2 regions of the Paenibacillus solisilvae genome follow, and region 1 is predicted to be linked to the other one. Evidence: riboswitches for the same ligand, from Rfam matches in the RefSeq annotation. Region 1 holds a riboswitch; the other holds the start of a gene.
What was found. A riboswitch is a leader RNA that binds a small molecule or an ion and turns the genes downstream of it on or off. The one in region 1 is predicted to bind ZMP and ZTP.
Positions count from the first base shown of each region.

Region 2: another riboswitch for ZMP and ZTP. It lies ahead of rpiB (ribose 5-phosphate isomerase B); the one in region 1 lies ahead of ACFPYJ_RS27135 (bifunctional 5,10-methylenetetrahydrofolate dehydrogenase/5,10-methenyltetrahydrofolate cyclohydrolase).

Region 1 covers NZ_JBHSOW010000104.1:15,313-31,502, reverse strand. The annotation lists gene hemE (uroporphyrinogen decarboxylase) at 1-287, shown strand, start outside; gene hemH (ferrochelatase) at 280-1,206, shown strand; gene hemG (protoporphyrinogen oxidase) at 1,249-2,724, shown strand; ZMP/ZTP riboswitch at 2,790-2,871, shown strand; gene ACFPYJ_RS27135 (bifunctional 5,10-methylenetetrahydrofolate dehydrogenase/5,10-methenyltetrahydrofolate cyclohydrolase) at 2,930-3,787, shown strand; gene ACFPYJ_RS27130 (carbohydrate ABC transporter permease) at 4,029-4,922, opposite strand; gene ACFPYJ_RS27125 (ABC transporter permease) at 4,938-5,888, opposite strand; gene ACFPYJ_RS27120 (response regulator) at 6,093-7,652, shown strand; gene ACFPYJ_RS27115 (cache domain-containing sensor histidine kinase) at 7,627-9,399, shown strand; gene ACFPYJ_RS27110 (ABC transporter substrate-binding protein) at 9,637-11,277, shown strand; gene ACFPYJ_RS27105 (alpha-amylase family protein) at 11,388-12,962, shown strand; gene ACFPYJ_RS27100 (discoidin domain-containing protein) at 12,959-14,461, shown strand; gene ACFPYJ_RS27095 (NUDIX hydrolase) at 14,680-15,297, shown strand; gene ACFPYJ_RS27090 (GNAT family N-acetyltransferase) at 15,426-15,935, shown strand; gene ACFPYJ_RS27085 (histidine phosphatase family protein) at 15,971-16,190, shown strand, end outside.
Region 2 covers NZ_JBHSOW010000007.1:32,425-48,614, reverse strand. The annotation lists gene ACFPYJ_RS01325 (hypothetical protein) at 1-121, opposite strand, end outside; gene spoIIR (stage II sporulation protein R) at 373-1,113, shown strand; gene ACFPYJ_RS01315 (MFS transporter) at 1,318-1,647, opposite strand; gene ACFPYJ_RS01310 (L-threonylcarbamoyladenylate synthase) at 1,810-2,982, shown strand; gene ACFPYJ_RS01305 (manganese efflux pump MntP) at 3,105-3,665, shown strand; gene ACFPYJ_RS01300 (low molecular weight protein arginine phosphatase) at 3,711-4,286, shown strand; ZMP/ZTP riboswitch at 4,418-4,500, shown strand; gene rpiB (ribose 5-phosphate isomerase B) at 4,612-5,070, shown strand; gene ACFPYJ_RS01290 (TIGR01440 family protein) at 5,090-5,677, shown strand; gene ACFPYJ_RS01285 (serine hydroxymethyltransferase) at 5,728-6,975, shown strand; gene ACFPYJ_RS01280 (glycine-rich domain-containing protein) at 7,142-8,221, shown strand; gene ACFPYJ_RS01275 (TetR/AcrR family transcriptional regulator) at 8,462-9,106, shown strand; gene ACFPYJ_RS01270 (M15 family metallopeptidase) at 9,196-10,020, opposite strand; gene upp (uracil phosphoribosyltransferase) at 10,368-10,997, shown strand; gene wecB (non-hydrolyzing UDP-N-acetylglucosamine 2-epimerase) at 11,048-12,196, shown strand; gene ACFPYJ_RS01255 (AtpZ/AtpI family protein) at 12,387-12,659, shown strand; gene ACFPYJ_RS01250 (ATP synthase subunit I) at 12,659-13,069, shown strand; gene atpB (F0F1 ATP synthase subunit A) at 13,069-13,824, shown strand; gene atpE (F0F1 ATP synthase subunit C) at 13,901-14,125, shown strand; gene atpF (F0F1 ATP synthase subunit B) at 14,230-14,712, shown strand; gene ACFPYJ_RS01230 (F0F1 ATP synthase subunit delta) at 14,709-15,257, shown strand; gene atpA (F0F1 ATP synthase subunit alpha) at 15,274-16,190, shown strand, end outside.

The DNA.
Region 1 (16,190 bases):
ATTGGAGAGTGCCGATAAAGGAAGGACGCCGGCGTCTTGGCGGTTCCTACGCCGTTCAAGGCAACCTGGATCCATACGTATTGACCGCACCGATGGATGTCATTAAATCCTATGCCAAGGCGATCATTGACGAGGGCATTCAGGAACCCGGGTTTGTCTTTAACCTGGGGCACGGCCTGTTCCCGGAAGCATCGCTGGATAAGCTGCGTGAGCTGACTGAATATGTGCATGCCTATTCAGAAGAAGCCATTGCAGGACTCAGGCAGAAGGAGGCGCGTCATGTCTAATCAGGCAATCGGCGTGCTCGTCATGTCCTACGGAACACCGGAGAGCATGGACGGCATTGAAGAATATTACACCCATATCCGCAGAGGGAATGCTCCAACTCCGGAGCTGCTTGCGGAGCTGAGCGGCAGATACGAAGCCGTTGTCGGCGGCGTGTTCCCTCTTCGCGAGAATACGAATCGCCAAGTCGCAGGCTTGCAGGCAGAGCTTGATCGGATGCATCCTGGACGCTATGTATGCTATCAAGGCTTAAAGCATGCCCGCCCTTACATTGAAGACGGCGTGGCCGGCATGGCTGAGGACGGAATCCGCCGGGCGATCGGGATCGTGCTTGCCCCGCATTATTCGACGATGAGTGTCGGCAGTTACGTCAAACGCGCGAAGGAGCGTGCAGACGAGCTGGGCATCGAAATGACGTTCGTTGAGAGCTACCATTTGCATCCGAAGCTGATCGAAGCATTGGTGGATCGGGTGAAAGCAGCTTTGGAGCCTTTCAATGCCGATGAGCCTGTTAAAGTGCTGTTCAGCGCGCACAGCCTGCCGGTCAAAATTCGTGAAATGAATGATCCGTATGAGCAGCAGCTGATGGAAACCTCTGCTGCTGTTGCCGAGGGAGCGGGTGTGAAGGACTGGCAGTTTACCTGGCAGAGCGCGGGACGAACCCGCGAGCCTTGGCTCGGTCCGGATATACTCGAGACTTTGAAAGAAGTTAGCTCTGAAGGCTATAAACAGGTGCTGGCTGCTCCTGTCGGATTCGTCTCCGACCATCTTGAGGTTCTCTATGATCTTGATATAGAAGCCCAAGCAGCGGCCCGGTCGATGGATATGAAGCTGGCCCGAATTCAAATGCTGAACACCGATCCTTTATATATGGCAACTCTCGCCGATTCAGTCCTTGCACGGGATGCTTGGAACAGCTAAGAATAGCGTCAAGAGAGCATAAGACTTAAGGAGATGAACATGATGCGGAGAGAAGGACAACCTGATCGATTTGTCGTCATTGGCGGAGGGATCAGCGGACTGAGCTCCGCTTTTTATTTGCTGCGGGAGGCGAAAACTCGCAGACGCGAGGCGATCGTCACTCTCGTAGACCCGTCAGAGCGAATTGGCGGCAAAATAAATACACTGCGCAAGAATGGATTTGTTATTGAAAAGGGGCCTGATTCGTTCCTGTCCCGTAAGACGCCGATTATCGATCTGGCACGTGACCTTGGGATTACGCATGAGCTTGTCGGGACGAATCCCGCAGCCAAGAAAACCTATATTCTTCATAACGGCAAGCTGCATCCGATGCCTCCCGGGCTTGTACTGGGAATACCGACGGAGATCTTGCCTTTCGTCAAGTCGAATCTTCTGTCTTGGGGCGGGAAGCTTCAAGCCGGATTGGATTTCTTCAAGCCTGCGAGCAAGGATACAGGGGATGAATCGCTTGGCGATTTCCTCTCGCGCCGTCTCGGCCCTGAAGTGATGGAGCGTGTCGCCGAGCCGCTGCTTGCAGGGATCTACGCGGGTGAGCTGCGCAAGCTCAGTCTGCAGGCGACCTTCCCGCAATTCCGGGAAGCGGAGCGGAAGCATGGCAGCCTTATTCGCGGCATGAGAGCCAATAAACGTAAAGCGGCTGCTGCTCCTGCGAGCACAGCGAACCTTCCTGCGGCTGTGAAGGACAGCGTATTCATGACCTTCAGAGGCGGGTTAGCCACCATGCTCGATGCACTTAATGAGGCACTTGCAGGCGTGGAGCGCAAGCTCGGAGTGAAGGCAGTCGCCTTTCGCCAAAATGATCCTGATACCGATGGCCAGGATGTTCCCCCGTACGAAGTGCTGCTCAGCACCGGCGAGGTTCTGGAGGCGGATGGCATCGTCATTACTGCTCCGGCCTTCGATGCAGCGGAACTGCTTGAGCCGCATATGAACGTAGATGCACTGAAGGCGATCCGTTATGTTTCGGTAGCGAATGTCGTTATGGCCTTCGACAAAGAAGATTTTGGCGTGGAGTTCGATGGATCCGGTTTCGTTGTGCCTCGCTCGGAGGGAACGACGATCACCGCCTGCACCTGGACTTCGGCCAAATGGCTGCATTCCAGCCCTCGTAATAAAGTGCTGCTGCGCTGCTACGTTGGCAGATCTGGCGACGAAGAGGTCGTTGACCTGCCGGATGATCAGCTTACTGCTGCGGTCAGGCGTGATATTCGTGAAGTGATGGGCATTACGGCTGAACCTCTGTTTACCGAGATCACCCGGCTTCATAAGTCGATGCCGCAGTATCCCGTCGGGCATTTGCAGGAGACTGCCAAACTGCGGACGAAGCTTCGTTCCGAGATGCCCGGGGTTTGGATTACAGGTGCTGCCTTTGATGGCGTCGGCCTGCCCGACTGTATTCGTCAAGGTAAGGAAGCGGCGGTAGGTGTATATAAATCATTGATCGGCGAATTCAAATAATCCATTTCTTGCAGCAGATTGATGTAGCTTTTTTGGACTAATCGATGTAAACTCTAGGTATCATTTCAAGGGTGCGTAACTGGCGGAACATGGGTTAACCATGAGGGAGCGCACACTCATAAACGGCCGTACGCCTGGGCAAAGGTAAGGGGATTCTCCCCTTGCCTTTTTATGTTTCTAATCCCATAGAAGAGGATGAGGCAAAGTGAATGCGAAGAAACAACCCGTCATACTGAATGGTCTGCCTGTTGCCGAGAGCTTGAAGGAACCATTGTTTAGCTCGATTGAAAAGCTGGCCAGCCGTGGAATTGTTCCCTGTCTGGCAACGATTTTAGTTGGGGATGATCCCTCCTCGGCAACCTATGTGAAGATGAAAGGAAATGCATGCCGTAGGCTCGGCATCGATTCGAAGCGGATAACTCTTGATACAAGCACATCCACAGCTGCGTTAATCGCGGTCATTGAGCAGTTGAACAACGATCCTTCCATTCATGGGATTCTGCTCCAGCATCCCGTGCCGCCTCACATTGATGAGCGGGCCGCGTTTGAAGCGATCAGCATCGATAAGGATGTCGATGGCGTGACGATGATGGGTTTTGCCCAGAATGCATTTGGCGCCGCGCCCTATCCTTCCTGCACGCCGGCGGCAATTCTGGCAATTCTGGATTATTATCAGCTGAAGGTAGAGGGAAAGCATGCTGTCGTTATTGGCAGAAGCCCCATATTAGGCAAGCCGGTTTCGTTGATGCTGCTCAACAGGAATGCCACAGTTACCATCTGTCACTCCAAAACAGAGAATCTCTCCGATATCGTCCGCTCCGGTGATATCGTCGTTGCCGCGGTCGGCCGCGCAAAGTTTGTTAAGGCCGGCTGGATTAAACCCGGCGCAGTCATTCTGGATGCCGGCTATAATGCAGGAAATGTCGGCGATGTAGACTATGCGGAGTGCGAGCCGATAGCCGGTGCGATTACTCCTGTTCCCTCTGGAGTAGGACCGGTAACGATTGCAGCGCTGCTCAAGCATACGGTAGAGGCGGCAGAGAGATTATCCATGGCCCGGTGAGAAACCCCTGGAAAACTAACCTGATTCGCGTTCAGCAGAGTCCCTAAAAAAGATGCTTTAAAGTAGAAATGATCTGCTAAAGGGCAAGGCGGAGCCTCTTTGGCTTCAACGGGTTAGTAGTAAGTGGGCTAACCGTATAAGCGACTTTATTCCACCTGGTTCTTGGACGTTATATTGAAACACAAAAGAGGCATGCTTCTGCAGCATGCCTCTTTGCTTGCGTGATTGTCTTAAATCGAATCTAGCTTTTTATTGCACCCATCATGATGCCTTTCACGAAGAACCGCTGTATAAACGGGTAAACCAGAATGATCGGAATCGTAGACACCATCGTGACCGCCATTCGGATGCTTTCGCCGGATACCGGTATTCGTTTGGAGGATTTGGCCATCTGCTCCGCTTCGGACACCATCCCTCCTGTCTGGTATTGGTTTAATATCTTCACAAGCACGGCTTGAAGGGTCTTCAGCTCCGGCTTGTACGTATAGATATACGAATCATACCAGGAGTTCCAATGTCCGATCCCGATGAACAAAGCAATCGTTGCAAGCACCGGAATACAGAGCGGAAGGATAATGCGGGCGAACATTTGCAGGTCATTGGCACCGTCGATCTTGGCCGATTCTTCCATCTCCGGCGGGAGCTGCTCGATATAAGTGCGCACCAGGATCATCAGAAAGACGCCGATGAGCCCGGGAAAAATAAATACCCAGAATGAATCGATCAAATGAAGGGATTTGATGATCATATAAGTCGGAATTAACCCGCCCCCGAAGTACATGGTGAAAATAAAAAATAACGTCAGGAACCGCCAGGCGATCAGATGGCGTTTGCTAAGCGAATACGCCATCATACATATGCTCAATACGGACAGCGGCGTTCCGACGATTGTCCGCAGGGCGGTTACCTTCACGGAGCTGATCAGCTCCGAATTCCGCAGAATCGACTGGTAGCTCTCCAGCGTAAACTTTCTGGGCCATAAATATAAGCCCCCGCGAACGGAGTCGGTGGCATCGTTCAAGGATACGATGAGAATGTTCCAGAACGGATAGAAGGTGACGAGAAAGACGAGACACAAAAACGCATACATCAACAAATCGAAGAGTTTATCCGAAATCGTGCTTTTCCCAAGCATGCTGCACCTGCTTCCCTAAAATAATGATTGGTTATTGAACTTCTTGGCTGCGAAATTAACGATGATGACGATAATGAAGGCGACGACGGAATTGAATAATCCGACGGCTGAAGCGTAAGAGAACATGGAGTTCTGCAGTCCGTAGCGGAACGAATACGTCGATAGAACATCGGAATAATCCTGGTTAAGCCCGTTGCCTAGCAGGAAATGCTGGTCGAACCCGGCGTTCAGCACGCCTCCCAGCGAGAAAATGAGTAAGATAACGATCGTCGGTTTTAAGTGCGGCAGCGTTACATAGATAATTTGCTTGAATCGGCCGGCGCCGTCTACTTTGGCCGCTTCGTACAGATCCAGATTGATCGATGAGATCGCAGCCAGATAAATGATCGAGCTGTAGCCCATTTCCTTCCACGTGTTGCCGATTGCCACAATCCACCAAAAGTATTTGCCTTCCTGCAAAAACAAAATGCTGTTGTCGGTCAGATGCAGCCATTTGAGCACATTATTAACGATTCCATCCGAAGAGAGAACGGTTACAACGATGTTGGCGGCAATGACCCAAGAAATAAAATGCGGCAGGTAAGATACGGTCTGCACCGTTTTCTTGAACATGGCGCTTTTGATTTCATTGACTGCGATCGCAATGATAATCGGAATCGGAAAGGATACGAGCAGGGTCAGCATTGTGGAGGCAAGCGTATTTCTCATAATGATGTAAAAGTCGCCGTTGCTGAAAAAATAATCGAACCATTTCATCCCGATGAACTCTCCATGAAACATGCTGCTCCAGAAGTTCCCAAGCGAGGGTTGATAATTGATAAAGGCCATGTAGAGTCCGGCCATCGGCAGATAGGCGAATAGAACCGCCCATACAATCGCAGGAAGAAGCATGAGCAGGAGATATCTTTGCTCAATCAGTCGGTGCTTGAATTTTCTGGAGGCCCCAGCTTCCTTTTTGCGAATCATCGTAACGGCCGTTTCCATCGGCTGCACCTCTTTCTTTCGTAATGTGAAAATTATACGGGCTTGTAATTTGGGCTATCAATACAACAATGTGCAGAAATGTACGGGAAAACATCTTACATGAGGAGGAGCCATTTTTTTCCCTTCTTCGCTGCACATGCCGGTAGTATAATAAGAGCTGATCTGGAAAAGTGGGAGGGATTCGGCTTGCTGACTATACTGCTTGTTGAGGACGAAATGATTGAGCTGAACCTGATGAGAAACCATATCGATTGGGCGGGCATGGGGATCGAGGTTGTCGGCACCGCCAAAAACGGGAAGAAGGCTTGGGAGCAAATTCAAGTTCTGCAGCCGGATATTGTGCTGTCGGACGTCCGCATGCCGTTTATGGACGGACTGCAGCTCGCCTCATTAATTCAAGAACGATACGACTGGATCAAGGTCGTTTTCTTAAGCGGGCATGATGAATTTACGTATGTCAAATCAGCGCTTCAATCAGGGGCAGTAGGCTACCTGCTCAAACCGATTGACCGGAATGAACTGTCCTCCGTTATGGCTAAAGTGAAGGAAGAGGTGGAGAAGGCCAAGCTGCTTAGGCGCTCCAAGCAGGTCCTGATTGAGAGTCATACCTTGAATCTATTGACGGTAAAAGAAAGTGTGAGCAGGGAACAAGTCTGGCTGGAGCTCGTTAGCATGGCTCCCAAGTATGCTGCCATGAAATTTGTAACCGCTTTAATTAGTGTCGACAGCCACCCTGCAATCCGTACAATCCAATCGCAGCAGCGCCTGGATGACATCTCCCGTACGGCTGATGTCATCCAGGCGCTGCTCCACGATTTCGCGGCAGAGGGAACCCTTTTGAGGTTGAATGAGCAGGAGTGGCTCGTTGTGCTCCAATATGAAGAGGGGGCCGATTATGAGGCCTTATGGCTGGCATTGTCTGATGCCATCAAAGCTGCATTTGCCGCGACTGTGACGATCGGCGTAAGCGACGCCAGGCATTCGCTGCAGCATGGGCGTGTGATGTTCGAAGCAGCCAAGAATGCCGTAAACGAGCGCTTCTTCATTGGACCCGGGCATATCGTCCACTCGGCCAAGCTTCACGACCGGCTTGACCTCGGCTTTAAGGCTGAGTATGAGGGGCTGCTGAAGAGGATTGATTTATCGGACAGGCAGCAGGCAACCCTGGATATTCATCATTTTTTTGACCTGCTGACCAGGCTTCGAGTCACGAAAGAGCTCGTCTATGAGGTAACTGTGGAGCTGCTGAAGGCGATAACGTCCGAGTTAGCCAAATACGAGGACCGCTCGATTGCTGCCATTGGCGAATTAAGCGATTGGACCCAAAAGGTTGAAGGAGCCGAATATATAGGCGATATCAAAGATTTCATACTTGATTTGACCGATAAGATTATCGCTTATCAAGAAGGAAGGCAGCAGGACCGCCATTTGCTGCTGGTGCAGAAAGTAATCGATATCATCGAAAGCGAATATTATGAATCGCTTACGATAGAATATTTGGCGGGCCAGGTCTATTTATCGCCCAATTATTTGCGAGTGTTATTCAAAGAGAAGAAGGGCTGCACCATTCACGAGTATTTGACCAGGATCAGACTGAACAAGTCGGTGGAGCTGCTGCACGACAAAACCTTGAAAATACATGATATCGCACGAAAAGTCGGCTACGAAAATACATCATACTTTTGCTCGTTCTTTTATAAAACGCAAGGAGTTACGCCCAATGAATATCGCAAAAAGTTTTTATAACCTTCTGCAGAAAATGTATTTGAATCTGATTAATAAACGGTTCAGAAGCAAGCTTTTTCTCGTTTTTCTCCTCGTTACGATTTTACCTGTCTCCTTTCTGGTCTCGTATTCCTACCATACGATCAAGGATCAGCTTATCCGGCAGGCCGTCGATAATGTAGGCGGTACGTTGGATCAGATCAACAACAACATCGAGAATAAGCTTGATCTCTATTCGCAAATTTCAACGTTAATCTATTTGGACACGTCGCTTCGCAATTATTTGCTGAATCACTATAAGAAGAATGATGTATCCGTTCTGGACGCCTTCGATTATATTAACAAATCGCTGTACAAGATCTTGGCAATGAATCCCAATTTGAAATCGATTACAATCTATTCCAACAATGAATCGCTTTACTCGGACGGCTTTTTCATCAAGCATACGGGAGAGCTTCCTAAATCGCTGATTGCCCAATCCTTTCACGCAGAGGGGCAAGTTACGAACTTTTATTTGAATAACTCGGCTACGAACGATAAGGTCATTCTCCTCGCCCGTTCATTGAATTATTTGAGCTTAAATTACCCGTACGGCATTCTGACGATGGAAATATCGGAGTGGGAAATCTATTCGCTCATCGAAAAGGAGAACAAAAACAAAACGATATACGTTTCCGACGAGAGAGGCAATATCATTACGTCCAGCGTCAAAAAGCCGCTTTACCGGAATATCTCCGAAATCCTGCCAGGCGGCAAGAACGGAGCAGCATTAAGTGAAGGCGCTGCCATTTATGGCGACATCGATGGAGAGCCGTCGATCATTGTTCAGAAATCACTGCATAACGGGTGGAAAACGCTCGTTGTGCTTCCCTACGACGAATTAATCGGACAAGCATCAGGCGCATCTAAGAAAATGCTGTATATCTCATTGGTCTGTATTGCCGTTGCGGTCGCTCTGATCTACGGTACGAGCCAACTGATGACCAAACGGTTCGAATCACTGCTGCAGCAGATCCGCAAAGTGGAGCGGGGGTATTTTGACGTGAATTTCCCGCCGATGGGGACTGACGAAGTCGGGCAGCTTTCATTTGCCTTGAAGAAGATGGCGGTTACGATCCAGGAATTGATTAATGATGTCTACAAGAAGGAAATCTCCCAGAAGGAAGCGGAGATGGACAGTTTGCAGGCGCAAATCTCTCCGCATTTTTTATACAACACATTAGCCTCCATCTCCGCGCTTGCCGTTGCCAACAACAATGAGCAAAGCCATCTGATGGCGGATGATTTGGCGAGGTTTTACCGGATTTCACTGAGCAAAGGGAAGAAAAGCATAACAATCGAGCAGGAAATCAGACTGACCGAACACTATCTTTCGATTCAGAAAGTCAGATTCGAGGGGCTGTTCACCGTTCATTACGTGCTCGACGAATCGCTGTTTCATTTTTCGACGCTTAAATTAATCCTGCAGCCGTTCATCGAGAACTGCATCAATCACGCGATGTGGGAGGAGGAAAGCGGCATTAATATCGTGATTAAGCTTGCCCAGGACGGGGGCAATCTATTGCTCTTTGTTATTGACGATGGGATGGGTATCCCCCGCGATGTCATGGAAAGGATGCAGGGCAAGCCAGATCAGACGCTGGGATATGGCATTTACAATGTGCACAAACGTGTCCAGCTGGCCTACGGTGACCGCTATGGCGTTGAGGTTCACAGCAGACTCGGGATCGGAACGACGGTATGCATCCGGATACCGAAAACGGTATAAATCACGTTATGAAAGTCGTTTTCCGTTATATTTGCATGCAAAGTGATATAGATAGCGGCAGGGCAGGGTGACTACAATAAACCTAGGCGGCAGCGATTCATTCGACACGAAGGCATGTTGAGCCATATGTTTCTTTGAAATCGCTGTCATTCATAAGCGGATGCTTCCGGAGCGGATATTGACTCGCGGGGAATAAACGGGAAGCAGCGCAAAAACTTTGAGGGGGAAACGAAAGCGATGTGGAAAAAAGGGCAATTTCGATTTACAGTCGCCATGGTTTTAATGGTATCCATGCTTGCTGGATGCGGCGGCAACAGCAAGCCTGCAGCAAATGAAGGAACAACTGCTGCTTCAGGGGCGGAAGCCGGTGAGGAATCCCAAGACAGTAAACCGGTTAGCTTCACCTTCTTTGATGCGAATGTCGGTGATTCTTTCGATAATCCGGTAGCGAAGGAAATAACGAAGAAAACCAATGTTTCTCTGGAAATTCAGCAGCCTACGGGCAATCCATCCGAGAAATTGAACCTGATGCTCGCAAGCAACGATTTGCCTGATGTGATGGATATCGGCAGAGGCGACATTCTTGAGAAATATATTGCTGCGGGAGCCCTCATTCCCTTGAACGACTTAATCGACCAATATGGGCCGCATATTAAGGAAATGTACGGGGATATGCTCAAGAAAACGAGAAGCGCAGACGGGAAGAACTACTATCTGGCCAATTGGTATGGGCTTGAACAGTACCCGGTATTCGGCTTTCTCATGCGAATGGACGTGATGAAGGAGCTTGGCGTTGGCGATAAAGTGAACAACGGCCAGCCGTTCACCTCGGATGAGTTTGTAGATCTGCTCAAGAAATATAAAGAGAAATACCCGACAATCAATGGTAAGCCGACGGTTCCGATGACCTTCAACGGCGAGAATATGGGCGCGATTACGGGATCGTTCAAAGGAATGTACGGTATTATGCCTTATTATGAAACGGACGGCGGACTGAAAACCGACGTGAAGGATCCGAAATATTTGGACATGATCAAATTTATGAATTCGCTGTATACACAAGGCTTGATCGATCCGGAGTGGGCAACGAACAAGACGCAGCAGTATGAACAGAAGCTGGCAAGCAGCAGCTACTTTGCAACGGCCGATGCGTTTTGGAATTTGGGCAAGCCTAATGCAATTCTGAAAGAAGCAGCCAAGGATCCGGCGCTCAAGGATGAGAGCCAGTTTTATCCGTACAAAGTTGTCGCTCCCGGAGTGGACCCGGCGAAAGCGACTTACGGTTTGAAGAGCTCCCTTGGGTGGGACGGTATCGGCATCTCCAAAAGCAACAAAGATCCGGTTCGCGCTATTAAGTTTCTGGACTTTCTGGCCAGCGAAGAAGGCCAGTATCTCATGATGTGGGGCATAGAAGGCAAGGACTGGGATATGAAGGACGGGAAGCATGTGCCAAGACCTGAAACCTTAGCAGGCTTCAAGAAGGACTGGGCCGGCTATGCCAAGGAAACCGGAATCCGCAAATGGACCTGGACGATCAAGAACGGTCCCGGATCCGATGGTACGCCTTATGACTTAATCGGCCGTTACGAGACGGATCCTGTCTCAGCGCTGGCCATCAAGAATCTTGCAGACACTTCGATCGACACAGCGGCTTATGACAATTTGGGTCCAAGCGGCGGTACGCCGGAAGCCATTATTCAGCAGAAGGTGAGCGAAACGATCTCGAAGTATTTCCCGAGAATGGTGATGGCTCCTTCTCAGGAGGAGGCTGTTGCAACCTACGATAAGATGATGAAGGAATTGGAGACGGCAGGCATATCGCAGCTCGAAAAGATTTATACGGACAATTACAACAAGCGATTAGAGCTGTGGAAGTAACGTTGAAGTTCGGGGAGCCGGTTCGGGCGCTTGCATGCGCCCGTTGGCTTCTGCCATGCGAGGCGGTTTTGACACTATTCTCATTCGATTATTTGCCAGGGAGGTAACCCATGCGTACAACGTTCCGGATTCGATTCATTGCTGTCTTAATGATACTTATTATGGGAGGGACTTTAATACCTGAGGTGAATTTCGCCACATCGAAACTGACGGTCGGCCAGAAGAACAAGATTGTGGAAGCTTCAAATGGACAGTATACGCTTACTTATGATTTGTCCACGGGTCTTGGCAGCTTCGCTTGGGGGAAACGGATGATTATCCGTGACTTCAGCTCGGACTTTAAGTTCGCCGGCGACGCTGCTCGGTACCGCTCGTCCGATCCGGCGACGCGGACAGCAGAGTGGAGTAAGCTGGATCGTGACGTCTACGGCCGGGACGGGGTGAAGCTATCGATACTTAGCGCCCTGGATTCCGGTTCAACGCTTACCTTAAATTTGTACCTTTACCCGGATCAGTCTTACTTCTTATCCGATATGAGCGTGAGCAGCCCTGAAGCCCGGGCCGTCGATATTCTCGAGCCCGTATCAACTTCTTTTCTTGATATCGGCGCGGGTACGGATAAACGAATCCTGACCACCCCGTATACGAATAACTTTGATTTTGGCGTAGCGCCGGTGAGCGATTTTGGCAGCAGTCAAAACGGCGCCGACCGGTTCGAAGGGGAACAGCTGAAATGGGAACCGTTCAACGGAATCAGCTACTGGGTTTCCGCAGTATTTGACAACGTCGGCAAGCAGGGCTTTGTAGCGGGAGCCGCCACCGTGAAAAACTGGAAGAGCAGTCAGAAGCTCGGTCAGGCGGAGCAGGCGAATGGACCGCTAACCTCTTTCAGCGTCTATAACTGGGGAGGCTCACAGAGCGGGCAGATGATTCATTCAGACCGGTTTTTCTTCGGATTCTACGAGGATTATCAAGCCGGGCTTGAGGAATATGGGAACGTCTATAACGCCGGCGAGCCTCATATGGAGTGGAAAGGCGAAGTGCCGATGGGCTACAACACCTACTACTCTCATTACAACTATGCGAGCGCTGAAGCGATGTATCCGATGGTCGACTATATGGCCAAGCATCTCAAGCCGCTTGGGTACACCTACTTCAACCTGGATGGCGGCTTCCAGCCGGATTCCAGCCTGCCTTTCGATGATGGAATGAAAGCCTTTGCCGATTATGTGCACAGCAAAGGATTGAAGGTCGGAGGTTATCAGACCCCCTTCACCATTTATGATGCATGGCTTGATCTGCCGATTCCGGGGACGGCTTATACGTACCGGGATATCTGCCTCAAAGACGAGAACGGGAAGCTGATCCGGACGTATTTGGGTACATATGCAATGGACGTATCACATCCTGCTGCCCAAACGGCAATCCGCAGCGCAATCCAGAAGTACGTGGATTGGGGCTACGATTATCTTAAGCTCGACTTCATTGATATGGGCATGTACGAAGGGCAGCATTATGATCCGGCGGTCAACGGCGTCCAAGCTTACCGGATCGGAATGGGCATTATCCGGGAGACGGTTCTTGCTGCCAATCGCCCCATTACATCAATGAGTCGATTGCCCCGCTTCTGCCCGCGGCATTCGCGCATGGGCGAAGAGCAGCTTGCGATACTTCAATCGGAGTGAACGGTTACTCCGGAATTGAACGACAGGCATTCAATGACATTGCGTCTTGGTGGACCAACGGAACGCTTTATTCCTACAATGATCCCGACATGATCATGCCGGAGAACTTCGCTCAAGGCTTCTGGTATAAATACAGCCAAAACGAAGGAAAACTGCTGGCGACGACAGCAGCATTAGGAGGCGGGCATTGGCTGATCGGCGATAATATACCGTTCCTGTCTGAAGATCGGATGAATATCCTCGAGAACAAGCAGCTGCTTAACATCGTCGCAAACGGGGGAGCTGCCAAGCCTGTCAGCATGACGAATTTCTATCATAAGGGCGAGCATGCTCCGGATGTTATTTATACAGCCGATAAGCATGGCGATGTGTATGTGGGCCTCTCCAATTGGAACAGCAAAGATGAGGCATCGATGAGCGTCAATCTATCAGACCTCGGTTTGAATAGCAGCGCGAATTACACCTTGTCGGAGATTTATACGGGCAGTCAACTTGGGAAGGCGTCGGGTCAATTCACGTACAACCTGCCCCCTAACGGCACGGCGATTATCAAAGTGGCTAAAGGCGGATCGGGCAAGCAAGGTGAAACGGCGGTGAATCTCGCTCTTGGGAAGCCTGTGAATGTATCGTCGACCTGGAGCGATTCCGGGTATGAAGCAGCGAATTTGACAGATGGCCGATGGTCTACGAGGTGGAGCGCCGCGGGCGGGCATCTCAACAATGAGTGGGCGGAAATCGATTTTGGAAAGGTTACAGCGGTCAACCAGGTTGTCATTAAGGAGTATAAAGGCGCTAACTTCCAAATCGCCAATTACGCCCTGCAGTATTGGGATGGCACAAGCTACGTCGACATCACCAAAGGCTTCACGGTAGGCGATAACAAGACGATTCATTTCAAGTCGGTATCGACCTCGAAAATCAGATTCTATATGAAAACGAATTACATCATTCCGTCGGTAAGCGAGATCGAAGCCTATTATATAAAAGGAAATACCGGTTCGAATATCGTTCAGGACAACAGCAATTCGGAGTATGCCAGCTATTCGGATCTACGAGCCGGTGTGCAGCGGATGCAGGTGTTTAAGCTGAACAATGGTGATCTGCCAAAGCTGGACATCTACATCTATGAAAGCTACGTAAATACCGTCCCGGCAGATGCCTATTATTTTGATATCGTAACCTTGGATGAAAACGACAATCCGCAGGAGAAAATTTTCTCCGCCTCTCTGCCGGCGTACAATATTCCGGGGAGCGTCAGTCCGTATTCGATCTATCCGAGATTGAAAAACCTGGATAAGAGCAAGAAATACGGGTTGATCCTCAAATCCCCGAAATCAGCTGACACGGCATCGACGGATAACAACTATGGATTTGCATACAGCGACAATGACACGTATGCGGATGGGTATGAAAGGTTATCCCTAGATGGCGGCAAGACGTGGGCGACTGAGAATAACGGGAAGCGGGATTTAATTTTTACCGTTTATTCAAACGAGTAATACCCATAGCGGTACGAGGCGGCGGGTGATCCCGCCGCCTTTTGCCGATTAAGTGCAGCTTCAATTGAGGGTTGGGTGGTTCGATGATCGGTCTTCAGTTTTATTCCATTTGAAATAGGAAAAATATTCAAGCTATAATAGAACAGCATATAAATAGAAACGATATTATCTCCAAGTAGAGTGGAACTTAAGAGAATGGGATAAAGGAGAGAACAACCATGCAGCTAAAATGGCTTGAATGGGCAAAGCAAATACAATCCATTAGTCAAGCAGGGCTTGCGTACTCGAAGGATATCTATGATTTAGACCGCTTTGAACAATTACGAAACTTGAGCATCGAAATTATGAACACGTACACCGACGTGGAGATCGACAAGATCAAAACGTTATTCGCCAGCGAAACCGGCTATGCAACGCCGAAAGTAGATGTACGCGGCGTTGTTTTTCATGAAGGCAAGATCTTAATGGTTAAAGAACGATTGGATAACGCCTGGGCACTGCCGGGAGGATGGGCGGATATTGGTCTGTCACCAAAAGAAGTGGTTGTTAAGGAAATTCAGGAGGAATCGGGTTACATCGTGAAGCCGATAAGACTGCTGGGTATATTAGATAAAAAGTTTCATCACCATCCTCCTTCACCCTTTCATGTCTATAAGATATTTATACATTGCGAAATAACGGGCGGTGAAGCGACGGGCGGGATGGAGACGCTGGAAGCCGGGTTTTTCGATGAGGATCATCTCCCCGAATTATCCGTAGAGCGGAATACGGAGCAGCAGATTAAGAGCCTTTTCCTGCAAATGAAGTCAGGCAGTCAGGACGTGTTTGTTGATTAAAGCGGAAATTGGAGGAGAACGCATATGAATACCAGCATCGAATATATAGAAGGCTTGATATCGCAAGCTATCAGAAGTTAATTTTGAAATCATAGCTGCCTATAGAGGCATGAATAAAGGAGCAACCGATGCAGACGAGTGAAAAGCCGCCTATTCTTGTCCGGCGTGCAGCGCTTGAGGACAGTTATAAGGTTCTGGAGCTTTGGAAGGGCTCAGCAAACTGGCTCCACTCCAAAGGGATTCGGCAATGGGACCCTGCGTATTTTACCCTTGAGCGCGTCTATGAATGTTTTCATGACGGTTCAGAATTATATGTAGGGGAGATGAAGGAAGAGATCGTAGGGACTTTACTGGTAGGGTGGTCGGACCCCTTCATATGGGAGGAGCTGGATAACGAAGATTCCGGCTACATCCATCGCTTTGCTGTAAGCCGCGATTATTTGGGATTAGGCATTGGAACCGCTTTGTTGGAATGGGCGGAGAATTATATATGGAATGCAGGGAAGAACCTGGTCCGATTGGACTGCATGGCTGATAATGAGCGGTTAAATCAGTATTATCAAGACCATGGCTTCACGTTTCAAGGAGTCAAGGTATGGGAGAACGGGTGGAAAAGCAGCTTGTATGAGAAAATTTAGCCTCAGTGGCTGCAGCTAATACGAAGGAGAGCCCTATGAAATCTATTTATCTCATCCGGCATTGTAAAGCAGAAGGTCAGGATTCATCGGCGAATTTGACGCCAGCAGGCAGAATTCAAGCAGAAACGCTGGCGGATTTCTTGGCTGATGCTTCTATTGATTATGTACGATCCAGCCCTTGGGTGAGAGCAGTGGATACGATCCGGCCATTCTGTTCCGCAAGAGGCCTCGCCCTGCATACGGATGAGCGATTGA
Region 2 (16,190 bases), on a different contig from region 1:
CCCCAATCTGCTTTACGGGTTCATACCCGATCCGACCCGATCCGAGACCCGATCCGCTCAAGGCGGCGCCCCCCGTTGCATCCCGATGCTTAATAGACAGCAGTTCTGCCCCTTTATCCAATGCCTCATACTCCCAAGCAGCAAAATAAGCCGGACCCTCAATCAGATTCCATGTGTATTTCTTATCAGTAGTCTGCATCACATATGTAATGGATCGAGCGGGGAAAAACTTTACCCTCGCTGATTCCAAGTTAGTAATCTATTTTATAGATTACTAGGTTTAGAGAATCCGATAGCCGGACATAATGGGGATATGATCGTTCCGGAACGCAAGCTGATGCACCGACGGGTGCCACAAAGGAGCTTGTCGTTATGATTCGCACTTATTCCCGTTTTCCTTATCGCACGTCTTATACTTATCTTTTCTTTGCGATCGTCATGCTTCTTATGTGCTGGGAAGGCCAGCGTGCTGATGCAGCAATCGCCGGCGGTGATATTCCGAAGGATTCTATCCGTCTTCGCATTCTTGCCAACTCCGACAGTGCGGCGGATCAAGCTGTCAAACGTTATGTCCGCGATGCGGTTGTTGCAGAGATTAACACCTGGGTATCGGGTCCGCAAACAATTGACCAGGCCCGCCAGACGATTCGTGCTCATATTCATGATATTGAACAAGTGATCGGAACAAAGCTGGCCTCGCGCGGTTTCACTTACGGCTTCAAAGCTGAGCTGAGCGTGGTGCCTTTTCCGACTAAAATATATGGCAATAAAGTATATCCGGCAGGGAATTACGAAGCGCTGCGCATAACTCTTGGCAGTGGTGCAGGGCAAAACTGGTGGTGCGTCTTATTCCCGCCGCTCTGCTTCGTTGATGCAGTCAGCGGCGAGGCTTCCGCAGCGGATAACGACCAACCCGTCAATAAGGACGGTAAAGCACAAAACGTTTCGGTATCGAAGCAGGACACTGGTAAACAAACACAGGCTGCTGCCGTTGATGCAGGAGCTCAGCAGGCAAACAACGCTTCCGCTGAACAGCAGGAACCGGAAGTGAAATTCTTTCTTTGGGAAATGATTAAAGCCATTATTAACTTTATCAAGAATCTGTTTAGTTAAATGCAATAGCATCTTCTCACTCATGAACGCGATATGGAAGCTCTGCCTGCAGCTCACAGGAAATTATTGTTCCGCTGCCGGGCATTATTTTCAGAATCGATCCGATCTAACGAGCAAAGGCTGCCCGGCAGGGGGATTCCCCTTACTGAGCAGCCTTCTTGTGTTCCGGGTGACTTCCGGCTCAAGTGCGGTTAAGCTTCACGCTTATGCCGCATTCTTCTGCGCTTCCTCGTTCCGGCGGATTTTTGGAATGAACAGGCAGATCGGCAGGGCGACGATGACAATCAGCGTGGCGATAAAATAAACATCGTTGACGCTCATCGTGAAGGACATCATTTGGATATACGACTCATCTGTCGCGCCGCCGACCGCCAGATGCTTTGCATGCTTGAGCGTCTCCGTGGTAAGCAGCGAGCTGAAGATGGCGATGGCGAAAGAACCGAATACGTTCCGTGTCCAGTTGCTGATGGAAGATGCATGCCCGCTTAACTGCTTCGGAATTTGCTCCATTCCGGCACTGCTGGCCGGCATCATGGAGAAGGCGATCCCTAAGTTTCCTCCGGATCCCGCTGTATTAGAGCAGTTTCCTTCTGATCCGGGGGACCCAAGCGCCCTTAGATGTTTTCCTGTTTGCGGGGTATGGTATAATGAGGGCAAATACGGCAAAAATGCTGCGGATAGGAATTGAATCTTCACATGAGTACAACCACATTATGGCAAGTTGATGACTATGACAGCAGGGAATCCGGATTAGAGGAAGCAGCAGCCCTGCTTCGGACGGGAGGCACGGTTGCCTTTCCGACTGAGACGGTTTATGGGCTGGGTGCCGATGCACGGAGCACGGCTGCGGTTGAACGGATTTTTGCAGCAAAAGGGAGACCGGCGGATAATCCGCTTATCGTGCATATCGCAGAATTGAGCCAGCTGGATGAGCTTGTTCCTCCGCCCGGGCCGCTGGCGAAGAGGCTGATGGAACGCTTCTGGCCAGGCCCCCTGACTCTTGTGCTCCCGGTTATTCCGGGCGCGGTATCACCTCGTGTAACGGCCGGGCTGGCTACAGTCGCGGTGAGGATGCCGGCTCATCCCGTTGCGCTTGCGCTGATCGCGGCTGCGGGTTGCCCGGTCGCAGCGCCGAGCGCCAACCGTTCGGGCCGCCCGAGCCCGACACTAGCCAGCCATGTGCTGGCTGATCTTGGCGGCCGCATTGACGGAATTGTCGATGGCGGAGCAGCGGGCGTCGGTCTCGAGTCGACCGTCGTGGAGATCGACGGAGATACGGTCCGCATTTTGCGCCCGGGCGGTGTCACCGCCGAAGCGCTGCGCGAGATCGGAGCGCATGTAGCGTACGATGCCGCCGCCGCTCCCGGCAGCAGAGGGGGCGCGGCTCCCCTGGCGCCCAGCGCGGCGGCCGCCCTTCCGCAGCCTGCGGGGAGCGGCCGCCCACCTGGCACAATTGAGCCCGCAGGCGGCGGGGAAGCTCACGCAGCGACAGCCGCCGCGCCTCGCTCGCCCGGCATGAAATATGCGCATTACGCCCCGCAGGGGCTTATGCAGCTGGTCAAAGGCGAGGCCTCCGCAGTCGCCGCTTATATCCAAGCGGCCGTCCGCACGGCTCAGTCGCAGGGCGAGCGGACAGGCGTGCTCGCCTTCGCGGAACATGCCGCCGCCTACGACGCGGACCATGTCCTTGTCGTTGGCAGTCTCGCGCAGCTGGAAACGGCTGCGCACGGCCTATATGCCGCACTTCGAGCGTTCGATGAACGCGGCGTGCAGCGCATATGGGCTGAAGCCTGCCCCGAGGAAGGAATCGGGCATGCGCTGATGAACCGGCTGGTGAAGGCGGCCGGCCATCAGATCGTCAGCATCTAGCGCAATCAACTCCTTCTGATCCGCCCGTTGCGGCTCGCCCAGCGGCATCCCGGTCATGTTTCCCATCTTGTCCGCATATGCTTGAGAAAGAATGCGGACAAGGGGGTCTATCGGGAATGGCAATGATGGAGACAGGCATGCATACCGGGCAACTGCTCACGCTTCTGATCATCGCGCTGGCTTTAGGGATGGATGCCTTTTCCCTGGGCATCGGAATCGGGCTGAAAGGAATTCGGCTCCGTGATATTATTAAACTAAGCGCGATTATTGCGCTGTTTCATATATTGATGCCCTTGATGGGTATGGTTACAGGCCAATATGTCAGTACCCTCCTCGGCGGTGTTGCGACACACGTTGCGGGCATTCTTCTTTTGCTGCTCGGCGGACATATGATATACAGCTCGCTGCGCGGGGAAGCGGTACAATCTTTTGATCACCGCACGGTATGGGGAATGCTGGTATTTGCGCTTAGCGTCAGCATCGACTCTTTTTCGGTTGGCATTTCACTTGGGATGTTTGCGGCAGATGTACTGCTGACCGTACTCTTATTCGGTTTTTTTGGCGGACTGATGTCCATACTCGGGTTAATGCTCGGCAGACGCGCCAGCTCAAGCCTGGGCGAATACGGAGAGGCATGCGGCGGTGTCATCTTGTTCACATTTGGCCTGCTGTTTCTCTTTTAATAAACGAAGAGCTTATGATGATGCTCATAAAGGAGTGCGAGACGCTTGAAACGGATATTGTTTGTTTGCACCGGCAACACCTGCCGTTCACCCATGGCGGAAGCAATGCTCCGCGAGCTGGCTGCACGCCAAGGCAGGCAGCTTGATGTTCGTTCGGCAGGCGTGTCTACCGTCGACGGCCTGCCTATCTCTGCTAATGCGCAAACGGTTCTCAAAGGGCGCAATGTCCCGCATTTGGGCAACTCCAGTGCAATTGATGGAGGCAGCATCGTATGGGCGGATTTGGTATTAACGATGACGACCAGCCATAAACGTCAGCTGCTGCAGCGGTTTCCGCAAGCGGTAGACAAGACGTTTACGCTTCAAGAGTTCGTTAACAGCGATGAACAGGTACTCGCGGATATCGCAGAGCTGGAGGCTCTTTACTCGGATTGGCAGATGAAGCAGATTCTCGGCCAGCAGCTGAGTGAAGAGGAACGCGTCCGCTTGCTCCAGCTCGAACAGCGCATTCCGAGCTTCGACATCGCTGATCCCTTTGGCGGTCCGCTGCATGTCTACGAGCAAAGTGCAGCCGAAATCGAGCAAGCGCTCATGAAGCTGCTTAACAAGCTGAAGCGATAGCATCTGGACTAACAGCAGGCTGCAATAGCCGGCCATCCTACGCTTAAGACACAAGGTCATAACGTTTCCGACAGCCATGGGAAACGGTTGATTTCAAGCCGGCTTTCCCGTATAATTAAAGCAATAAAGATGGTTTCCGATGTAACTGGCGACGAAAGTGGATCAAACCACGGTGGAGCATCGGATCATACGGCCGGTCGCCTGGGCAAAGAGCAGCGTGCATACAGCACGTCTTGCTCTTTTTTCGTCTTTTTGGACGAAATCAGGTATACTAAGCAAATCGACAAAATCCGCCGGGAGGCGGCCACAAGGGAGGATTATTCATATGAAAATCGCTATCGGCGCGGATCATGCCGGCTACCGCCTGAAAGAAGAACTGGTGCCGTTTATCCAATCGCTGGGCCACGAAATTGAAGATTTTGGCTGTAACTGTGACCAATCTGTTGATTATCCAGATTATGCCCTTCCGGTTTGCGACAAGGTTTCGGAAGGTCAAGCTGATCGCGGTATTTTGATTTGCGGGACAGGTATCGGGATGTCCATCGCTGCGAATAAAGTTCCTGGTATCCGCTGCGCGCTGGTTCATGATATGTTCTCGGCCAAAGCGACACGAGAGCACAACGATACGAACGTGCTTGCAATGGGTGAACGTGTAATCGGCCCTGGTATTGCCCAGGAAATCATTCGCATCTGGCTGGAAACGCCATTCTCAAACGGCGAGCGCCATGTCGGACGAGTGGGCAAAGTTATGCAGCTGGAATCCAAATATGCATCGCATCCTTGAGTAATGGAGCGTGAAACTTTTGAGTGATGGACGCAGCCTTGCGACGGCAGCAGCTGACGTGGAGACGGTCATTCGCGAGCTTGCGGATGCAGGCGGGCTTCGCGCCGGACAGCTGTTAGTGATTGGGGTTTCAACAAGTGAAGTGCTCGGCCAGCGGATCGGCACATCCGGTACGCTTGAAGCGGCACAAGCCATATATGCAGGCGTGGAAGCGGTGCGTCGGGATATTGGTTTTTATCCGGTATTTCAGTGCTGCGAGCATTTGAACCGGGCGCTTGTCATGGAGCAGGAAGCGGCGCAGCGGTACGGATTAGAGCCGGTTAATGCCGTTCCCGTGCCCAAAGCCGGCGGCTCCATGGCGGCTTACGCCTTTAGACACCTGCCTCATGCCTGCTTAACGGAAACGGTTCAAGCGCATGCCGGCATCGATATCGGCGATACCTTCATCGGCATGCATTTACGCCGCGTAGCTGTGCCGATCCGTCCATCGATCCGCTCGATCGGAGCTGCACATTTGACAATGGCTTATACGCGGCCCAAGCTCATTGGCGGCGCCAGGGCGGTTTACACGCTGGAATCAGAAGCCGATGGCGGTACTTGCGATTAGTTCATTTCAGATAACCAAACATGCAATTTAAATTTAGGAGGAAACCAACCATGGAAAACCTACGTAAGCAAGATCCAGAAATCCTGAAAGCACTTGGCCTTGAGCTGCAGCGCCAACGCGACAACATCGAATTGATCGCGTCCGAGAACATCGTATCCGAAGCGGTTCTGGAAGCAATGGGAACGGTTCTTACGAACAAATACGCAGAAGGCTACCCGGGCAAACGTTACTATGGCGGCTGTGAGCACGTGGATATTGCCGAAGATATCGCCCGTGACCGCGCCAAAGAATTGTTCGGTGCCGAGCATGCGAACGTACAGCCTCACTCCGGCGCACAAGCAAACATGGCGGTTTACCTAGCAGCGCTTAACCCGGGCGACACAGTACTTGGCATGAACCTTGCTCATGGCGGCCACTTGACGCACGGCAGCCCGGTTAATGCTTCCGGTATCCTGTATAATTTCGTTCCTTACGGCGTTAACCAAGAAACATTCACCATTGATTATGAAGAGGTCCGCAAATTGGCGTTCAAACACCGTCCCCGCATGATCGTTGCGGGCGCATCGGCATACCCGCGCATCATTGATTTTGAAGCTCTTGGCAAAATCGCAAACGACGTAGGCGCGCTGTTCTTCGTCGATATGGCGCATATCGCAGGTCTTGTAGCTGCTGGTCTTCACCCAAGCCCGGTGCCGCATGCACATTTCGTTACAACGACAACGCACAAAACGCTTCGCGGACCACGCGGCGGTATGATCCTCTGCCGTAAGCCATGGGCGCAGGCGATTGATAAAGCGGTATTCCCGGGTTCCCAAGGCGGCCCGCTCATGCATATTATCGCTGCAAAAGCGGTTGCTTTTGGCGAAGCGCTTCAGCCTTCCTTCAAAACCTACGGTAAAAATGTCGTAGACAATGCCAAAGCATTGGCTGATGCTCTCATTGCCAAAGGCATCAACATCGTTTCCGGCGGAACAGACAATCACTTGATGCTGATCGACCTTCGCAACCTGAACATCACAGGTAAGGACGCGGAGCATGTTCTTGATTCCGTTCAAATTACAGTCAACAAGAACGCGATTCCGTTCGATCCGACAAGCCCGTTCATTACAAGCGGTATCCGGATTGGTACGCCGGCAGCAACATCACGCGGCATGGGCGTAGAAGCCATGGCAACGATTGCTGAAGTGATCGCGATGACGCTGAAGAACCCGAAAGACGAAGCTGTTCTGGAAAAAGCACGCGGCATGGTCAGCGACCTGACTTCCCAGTACCCGCTTTACCCGGGCATCACTTACTAATCTGATCAAGACTCTATAGTAACTACAGGCTGCTTCGTTTTATCCGGCAATCGGATGGCGAAGCAGCTTTTTAATGGTTAAGCCTGTATAAAATTTACATAAATAGACGAAAACCTACTACAGCGCATGGTAGAATAGGGATATACCAACGAAAGCGGGTGGGAGAATGAACGCTATTTTTGGTTTTATCTTAGCAATTGCGGTTATAGGGATCGTACTGCTGCTCACTACACTATCGAACCGGTCAAAGTCACATTATATCCCGCAAAGTGGCGGTGGCCGCAGATCCGGCTTTCCGGCACGTAAACCTCCACTGTTCCTTGGGGTACCCGAGAAGCATCCCGCCCGATCTGTCGCAGTGCGGCTGGAAACCGTACTGACCGCAGATTTTGAGGAGCGGGTTAAGGATCGTGTCCTGAAGGTGACACCCCGGATGCGTGAAGGAGAATGGCAGTGGCTGTGGTTCGAGCTCAAACGATATTTTCTCATGTGTGCGATATTGCGCGGTGTTCCGATGTACGGCAGCAGGGTTGATGACGTGTGGCATGAGATGCTGATGTTCACCAGAGAATATGAGCAGTTCTGTCAAGAACTCTGCGGCAGACTTATCCACCATGCTCCCCACACTTCTGATGCGCGGCCAGAGCCCGGTGAGCGTGCGTGGTTTGACTGGATATATGGAGAATTATTCGAGGCGGCGCCGGCCAGCGGCCAATTATGGGGATCGTTCTACAAGGTTCCGCTGTCCCCGGATCGCATTCGTGAGCTGGAAGGCCTGGATGCAGATGCGCTCAAGCATAAATTCTTTAATAAAGCCGCGGCAGACTTATTCCCGGATATTAATAATACGGTCCTGTATTTAATTGAGAGGGGCAAAGCATTGGCCTCGCGGGCAAGGCGCGGCGAACGCCGCCCGGCTTCCAAAGATAAGTACAATCAATCCCAGTGGGATGACCCTGTGATGATGACCGGATTATTATCCGGCGCGTTATTCTTTTCCTCCCTGCATGATGAGGGAGACTTCAACCGGCACATGGACAACGCGCAGACAAAAGAGCAGCGTGAGCAATACAGCGGCGGCGGTTCAACTTATGTATGCAGCGGCGAAAGCGGCGGTCATCACGGACATGATCATGGGCATGGTCATGGACATCACGGCGGCGGTTCCTCCTGCAGCTCGGGCAGCGGAGATGGGGGAGGCGGTTCCTCCTGCGGCGGCAGTTCCTGCGGCGGTGGAGGAAGCTGAGGAGGTTGCGGTTAAGCTGGACTTGGCATGGCCAAGGTTGGTTCTGCGAGATTGAACTTCTTTGAAACCGGCAGTTTCCATGCACGATGGGAACTGCCTTTTTTGTTGGGTGCGCTGAACTGAACGGCACGGTTCCGGGTTACTTGCAGAACATGAGTATCAAATGACAAATATCTGATATCGTTTTCTTATTTTCATTAATAATTTATGTTATAATGGCAGGTACAAAGAGGAGGGAAGATGAGCAGTCAGGATGAACAACCAATGAATAGAGAAGATGATTGCTCTTCACCTATCGTGACAAATGATCTGCCATTAACGAAAGAAATGATTTTAGACGCCGCGGAACAGGTGCTCCGGCGGTTTGGACCGGATAAAACCTCCGTTGTGGATATCGCAAAGGTGCTTCAAGTCAGCCACGGCACCTTATATCGGCACTTTGCAAGTAAATCTTCTTTGCGTGAAGCGGTCACTGAGAGATGGCTTCACCAATGCATCGCTGAACCATTGGAGGCTGTTGTGGGCGAAGCAGGCGGAAGTGCATCCGAACGTTTGCGTTTATGGCTGGAGACGCTCATCAACGCCAAGCGGACGTATTCGATCGAGGATCCGGAGATGTTTATGATGTACGCTGCAGTTACCTTGGATGCGATAGAAATGATTACGACACATGTTAATCGGCTGATCCGGCAGATTGCTCGGATTATCGATCAAGGGATCCAGTCGGGCGAATTTAAGTCTGGGCCATCTGAGGTTATTGCAAAAGCCATTTTCATAGCAACCTCGAGATTCCATCATCCCGCACATGCGAAAGAATGGATGGCGGAGGCTGTGGATGTTGAGTTTGAGACGGTATGGAACCTGATTCTTTCAGGTATCGCATGATGGCGGGCTTGGATATGAGAACAGCAAAAAGGGCCTTCAGATGCATTTCTGAGGCTCTTTTTGTTAGAGGTTATGGACTGGCAGCATATTCAATGTACTTTTCCGGATACCTCTATCGCTGAAACATACTCCTCGAGCGTTATGTCCTGGTCATAGATATCCGCTGCAGGCTTCAGCCCAACATAACGAAGATGCCAAGGCTCGTATTTATAGCCGGTAATGCTGTCTTTTCCTTCCGGATACCGGATGATGAACCCGTATTCATGCGCGTGCTTGGCCAGCCATTTCGCTTCGGGAGTCCCTGCGAAGCAATCGGTGGCGCTGCATTTTCCATCTGCTCCGGTCACGTCAATCGCAAGACCTGTTTCATGCTCGCTAGTACCAGGATAGGCGCTGTAGGTACGCGCTTTTTTCTCTCCGTCCTTGCGGACATAGGCTTCGAATAATGTTTTCTGGCGTTCATGCGAGCGGTACGCAGACACACCTGCCAGAGGAAGGCCGTCTTTGCTCGCCGCACTGAATAAATCCTCGAGGGCATCCGCTGCTTCTTTGCGCAGCATCCGTTTCTCTATTTTCTCATTGAATGTGAATTTGACGTTCGGATAGACGAGCTCAGCCGGCAAATATCCTTCCGGGAGCATGTGCTGCTTGTTTATTAATACTGTGTCCGATTCTGGATCAGCAACAGCTTGAATGTCATCGGTTCCACCCGCTGCCGGCTGGGGTGGTTTATTCACCTTGGGAGGAGGGCTGACCTTTGGCGGGATGGCCTTGGGTGGATCGGCCTTGGCTGGGCTGGTTCCGATCACCGGGGCAGGGTCAGCCTTCACGGCAAGCTCATTCTTCGGCAGGCTGCAGGCTGATAAACTGATCATAACGGTAATCATGATGGCGGCTGACAAAGAGGTTTTCATCCTAAGATCTCCTTTTCTCATGAACGGCTGCGGCGCACTGTTATCCGTAACCGGTATAAGACAAGGATAATATATGGTTGTATCCATGGATGGCACACATGTATCCAAATTTCGACGGACTTGTGTCCAAGTTGTAAAATTTTGCGGAATTCGATAATAAACGATCAAAAGTATCCTATATAATCGGAAGCGGCATAATAGGTGGCATATCACATCTTTAAACCGATTGTCCATAACGGTTGTGCAGAAATAACTATCCGATGCTATAATAAACAGGATTGTGTCGACAATGTAAAAAAGGCACCACATATTGATAGCTGCGAAGCTCACAGGAGGATAATAACCCAATGGGCAATCTGACGATTTGCGACCATCCACTGATCCAGCACAAACTAACCTATATTCGCGACAAAGATACGAATACAAAGGACTTTCGCGAGCTTGTTGATGAAGTGGCTACATTGATGGCTTATGAAATTACAAGAGATCTCCCGCTAGAAACTGTAACCGTACATACTCCAGTTACCTCAGCCCAGAGTAAGGTAGTTTCAGGACGCATGCTGGGCCTTGTTCCGATTCTGCGTGCGGGGCTTGGCATGGTGGATGGGATGCTGAAGCTCATTCCTTCTGCGAAAGTAGGTCACATCGGCCTATTCCGCAACCCGGATACGCTTGAGCCCGTGGAATATTACGTTAATCTCCCTTCTGATGCAACGCAGCGGCTGCTTATCGTGATCGATCCAATGCTGGCTACCGGCGGTTCAGCGTGCGCAGCCATAGAAGCCTTGAAATCACGCGGCTGTCAACAAATCAAGCTGATGTGTTTGATCGCAGCGCCGGAGGGCGTAGAAGTGGTGCAGAAGGCGCACCCGGATGTGGATATTTATCTCGCTGCTTTAGACGAGAAGCTCAATGATCACGGATATATTGTTCCAGGTCTTGGCGATGCCGGGGACCGCATGTTCGGCACCAAATAAGGACTGACCGTTTCACCAATCGCTTTAACTTATAATAGGAGTGACAATTTGTGGCTAAACTAAAGGTAATGACTATTTTTGGCACGCGTCCGGAAGCAGTTAAGATGGCGCCTCTCGTTCTTGAACTGCAGAAGCATCCGGATGAAATCGAATCTATTGTATGCGTTACGGCGCAGCATCGTCAGATGCTTGATCAAGTGCTCGATTTCTTCGAGATTGCACCGAACTACGACCTCAACGTTATGAAAGACCGTCAGACGCTTACAGAAACAACGGTACGCGTGCTTGAAGGGCTTGAGCCTGTACTTCGTGAAGCAAAGCCTGATATCGTACTCGTTCATGGCGATACGCAAACCACATTCCTTGCGAGCTACGCCTCGTTCGTGCAGCAAATACAAGTGGGGCATGTCGAAGCCGGGCTGCGCACATGGAATAAGATGTCGCCGTATCCGGAGGAAATGAACCGTCAGCTTGCCGGTGTGCTCTCGGATGTTCATTTTGCACCAACCGATAAGGCTGCCGACAACCTGCGCAAAGAAAATAAATCCGATAGCACCATCTATGTAACGGGTAATACCGCTACGGATGTCTTTCAATATACAGTTGATAAATCCTTTACCCACCCTGTAATCGATTGGGCAAAAGGCAAACGAATGATTCTGATGACTGCACATCGCCGTGAAGCGCTAGGTGAGCCGCACCGCAATATTTTCCGTGCGGTGAAGCGAATTGCCGATGAGTTCGAAGATGTGGCGATTGTCTATGCGGTTCATCCTAACCCGGCAGTACGTGAGCCCGCCAATGAAATCCTGGGCGATCATCCGCGCATTAAGCTGATTGATCCGCTGGATGTATTCGAGTTCCATAACTTCTATCCTCACACCTACATGATTTTGACGGATTCTGGCGGGCTTCAGGAAGAAGCGCCTTCGTTTGGCGTGCCGACTCTTGTTCTCCGTGACACAACGGAGCGGCCTGAAGGTATTGAGGCCGGTACGCTCGAGCTTGTCGGGACGGATGAAGAGGCTGTGTACAGCCGTGCGCGCGCTCTTCTGACAGACAATCAACTGTATGAGAAAATGAGTAAAGCGGCCAATCCTTACGGGGATGGACAGGCTTCCGTACGTATTGTTCAGGCGATCCTGCATCATTTTGGAAAAACGACTCATCGACCTGATTCGTTCACACAACGTTCATAGTTAAGTTTGATATAGCTGCATGCTCAGCAACATCACAGCATACAGTGCTACTGTACGGTTTGCAAGATCGAAAACCCTAGACAAATCAAGGGTTTTCGGCTTCTTGTTCACTAAATGTTTGAATTTATATCAATTGACAAACACGACGTAGCTTGGATAAAATAAATAAGAGTTTTGGAGTGATTCCTCTATGAATCCATCCGAAAGAAAACCGTCCGGCGAAGATCGAGACAAGGGAAACGGCAGCTTTGGAGATAATCCTTGGCGGGCTATGGGTCTCATTGGATCGGTTGGCGGTACCTTCGCGGCTTGTCTCGGACTTGGCTATTGGCTGGGTCTGAAGCTTGATGCTGCGCAGGATACTGGATATTGGTCGATAACAGGAATGGCGATAGGCGTTGTTGTCGCAATTGTTGTCGCCATACTTCTCATTCGGACGTTTACGGGGGGCAAAGCTAACTGATGGACGACTTGTCGGCCCACCTGCGAACTGTCACTCGCATGACGTTTTTATTTTTATCTCTATGCTGCATTTGCTGGGCGCTGTGGCCGGCGTACAAACCGCTCTTCGGAGGTCTCGGAATTGGCGCAGTGGCGAGTCTTGTAAACGCATCCCATCTTTCTTGGAAAGTACAGCGGATCGGCGCAAAAGCGGCCGGGCAGGACACGAAACGCACGAATCTTGGGTTTCTGACTCGTGCTTGTATAGGCCTGCTGGCAGTGGTAGTGGCCACGGAGTATCTTTCTTTTAGTCTCTATGGAACAGTCGCCGGATTATTTGTTGCTCAATTGGCAACACTCATACTGGGATTTCGTTCCAAGGGTGGATCGGCAGCTTTGCATTCTTCCGATGAAAGGGGTGAAAACAACTAATGGATCACGTTTTTCCTCAGGTGCTTCTAGGTGGAATTCGCTTTGACCTAGCTGCAATTATCACGATTGTTGTCACCAGTATTATCGTATTCGTACTCGCTCGACTGGCTGTTCGCAACGCTTCGGTTACTAATCCGACGAAGATGCAGAACTTTCTGGAGTGGGTAATCGAATTCGTTATTAACCTTATCGGTACGTCGATGGATATTAAGAAAGGCCGTCCATATTTAACGCTCGGAATTGCGCTTATCATGTACATTTTCGTAGCGAATATGTTAGGTCTTCCGCTCGGTATCATTACTGAAGCGCATCATGGAGCCACTTTCCTTGGAATGGATTTAGTATTTCCCGAAGGCGAAGAAGAGGCTCATATCTCATGGTGGAAATCTCCAACAGCCGATGTGGCTGTAGCAGGTGCACTTATGGCGGTGGTTATCTTCCTGACTCACTTTGAAGGTATGCGCCGTAACCGCAAGCATTACCTGAAACACTATTTCGAGCCGTATATTCCGTTCTTCCCGCTGAACGTCATTAAAGAAGTTTCCAAACCTCTTTCCTTGTCGCTTCGTCTTTACGGGAATATCTTTGCCGGTGAGGTCATGATCTCTGTTATCATGGGTCTCGGTTGGGTCGGTATTCCGGCGCTTATCGTGTGGCAGGGCTTCAGTATGTTCATCGGAGCCATTCAAGCATTCGTATTCGTTATGCTGACCATGGTTTACATGTCGCAAGCGGTCGTCCATGAAGATCATTAACACAGCAACAAACCCGGTTAAACACGGGAAAAAATAAACTACTATATTTTTCAAACATTTAAGGAGGATTTCTCTAATGGGAGCATTGGCATTAGTTGCAGCAGCAATTGTATTTGGTCTTGGAGCACTTGGAGCAGGTATTGGTAACGGTTTGATCGTAGGTCGCACGGTTGAAGGTATTTCCCGTCAACCAGAACTTCGCGGTACGCTTCAAACAACGATGTTCATCGGGGTAGCGCTTGTAGAGGCATTGCCGATCATCTCTCTGGTACTCGCGTTCATCTTCTTGGGCAAATCTTAAGTTTTACAATCGCAATTATGGCGGGGAGTGCCTATGCCTCCGCGCCTTCCTTTTGCTAGCTGTCCTAAGATGGTTAGCTAATTTACGGAAAGGAGTGAAGTTCGTTGGATATCGTATGGTCCAATTTTTTCATCCAACTGGTTGCTTTTTTGATTCTATACTGGCTGCTTAGCCGTTATGCGTTCGGTCCGCTCCTCTCTATCATGGAGCAGCGCAAACAGCTTGTGAAAGATCAGCTTGACGGAGCGGAAGCTAGCCGCAAGCAAGCGGAACAGCATTACGAAGAGCAAAAACAAGCGCTTCAACAAGCGCGCAAGGATGCTTATGATATTATCGAGCAAGCCAAATCGACAAGCTCGAAACAAGCGGAAGAAATCGTACACGCAGCGAAATCCGAGGCTGGCCGCCTGAAGGATGATGCGGTTAAAGATATTGAAAGCGAGAAAAACAAAGCGATTGCTGCACTTCGCAGTCAAGTTAGCGGCATGTCCGTTATGATCGCATCCAAAATCATCGAGAAACAAATCGATGATAAATCGCAAGAGCAGCTTGTTGACCAATACTTGAAAGAGGTTGGAAGCAAATGAGCCGCGAGGGCGTCGTAGCTAAACGCTACGCTAAAGCGTTGTTCGAGCTTGCTCAGCAAAACAATGCGATTGCAGATGTTGAGAAACAGCTGAAAATCGTCGTTGAAGCATTCGCGGGAGATGCGGATATCCGCAAATTTCTCGGTCTGCCTAACGTAGAAGTATCCAAAAAGATTGCAATCATTAAAGGCGCTTTATCTGACAAGGTGTCTGTTATCGTTCTGAATACACTTGAGCTTCTAATCATCCGCGGACGTCAAAACTCCATCGGCCAAGTTTACGAAGCTTACTTGAAAGTAGCGGGAGATGCGCTTGGTGAAGCGCACGCAACAGTTTACTCCGCGAAATCTTTATCAAACGAGGAATTGTCGAAAGTGGCAGCACAGTTCGGCACAATCGTAGGCAAGCGCATTATTGCGACACAAGTCGTAGAACCGGCTCTGCTCGGCGGCGTACAAGTGCGTATCGGCGACCGTCTGTTTGACGGAAGCTTGTCCGGCAAGCTTGCACGTTTAGAACAATCGTTGAAAACTCAAGTATTGTAGATAGGGGTGAACGGAATTGAGTATCAGACCTGATGAAATCAGCACGCTGATTAAACAACAGATCGAACAATTTAAATCCGAGATTCAAGTCGTAGATGTCGGTACGGTCATCCAAGTCGGTGACGGTATCGCTCGTGTTCATGGGCTAGAAAATGCTATGGCGGGCGAGCTTCTCGAATTCTCCAATGGCGTAGTCGGTATGGCGCTTAACTTGGAAGAAAGCAATGTCGGTGTCGTTATCATGGGACCTTACACAGGTATTCGTGAAGGCGATCAAGTAAAAAGAACAGGCCGTATCATGGAAGTTCCGGTAGGCGAAGCATTGCTTGGCCGCGTTGTTAACGCACTGGGTCAACCGGTTGATGGTAATGGTCCTATCAATACAACCCAAGCACGTCCAATCGAATCTCCGGCTCCGGGCGTAATGGCTCGTAAATCCGTATTCGAACCGATGCAAACAGGAATCAAAGCGATCGATGCGATGATCCCGATCGGCCGCGGACAACGGGAACTTATCATCGGTGACCGTCAAACAGGTAAAACACAAATCGCGATCGATACGATCGTAAACCAAAAAGGCAACGGCGTAATCTGTATCTATGTTGCAATCGGACAAAAGCAATCCACTGTTCGTACCGTTGTTGAATCCCTGCGTAAACAAGGCGCATTGGATTACACAATCGTTGTAACAGCGAGTGCTTCCGAGCCTTCACCACTCTTGTACCTTGCGCCTTACACAGGCTGCTCGATGGGTGAGTACTTCATGTACAACGGCAAACACGTTCTTGTTATCTATGATGATCTTTCCAAACAAGCGGCAGCATACCGTGAGCTTTCCTTGCTGCTCCGCCGTCCTCCGGGTCGGGAAGCTTATCCGGGTGACGTATTCTACCTTCACTCCCGTTTGCTTGAGCGCGCAGCTAAGCTGAACGA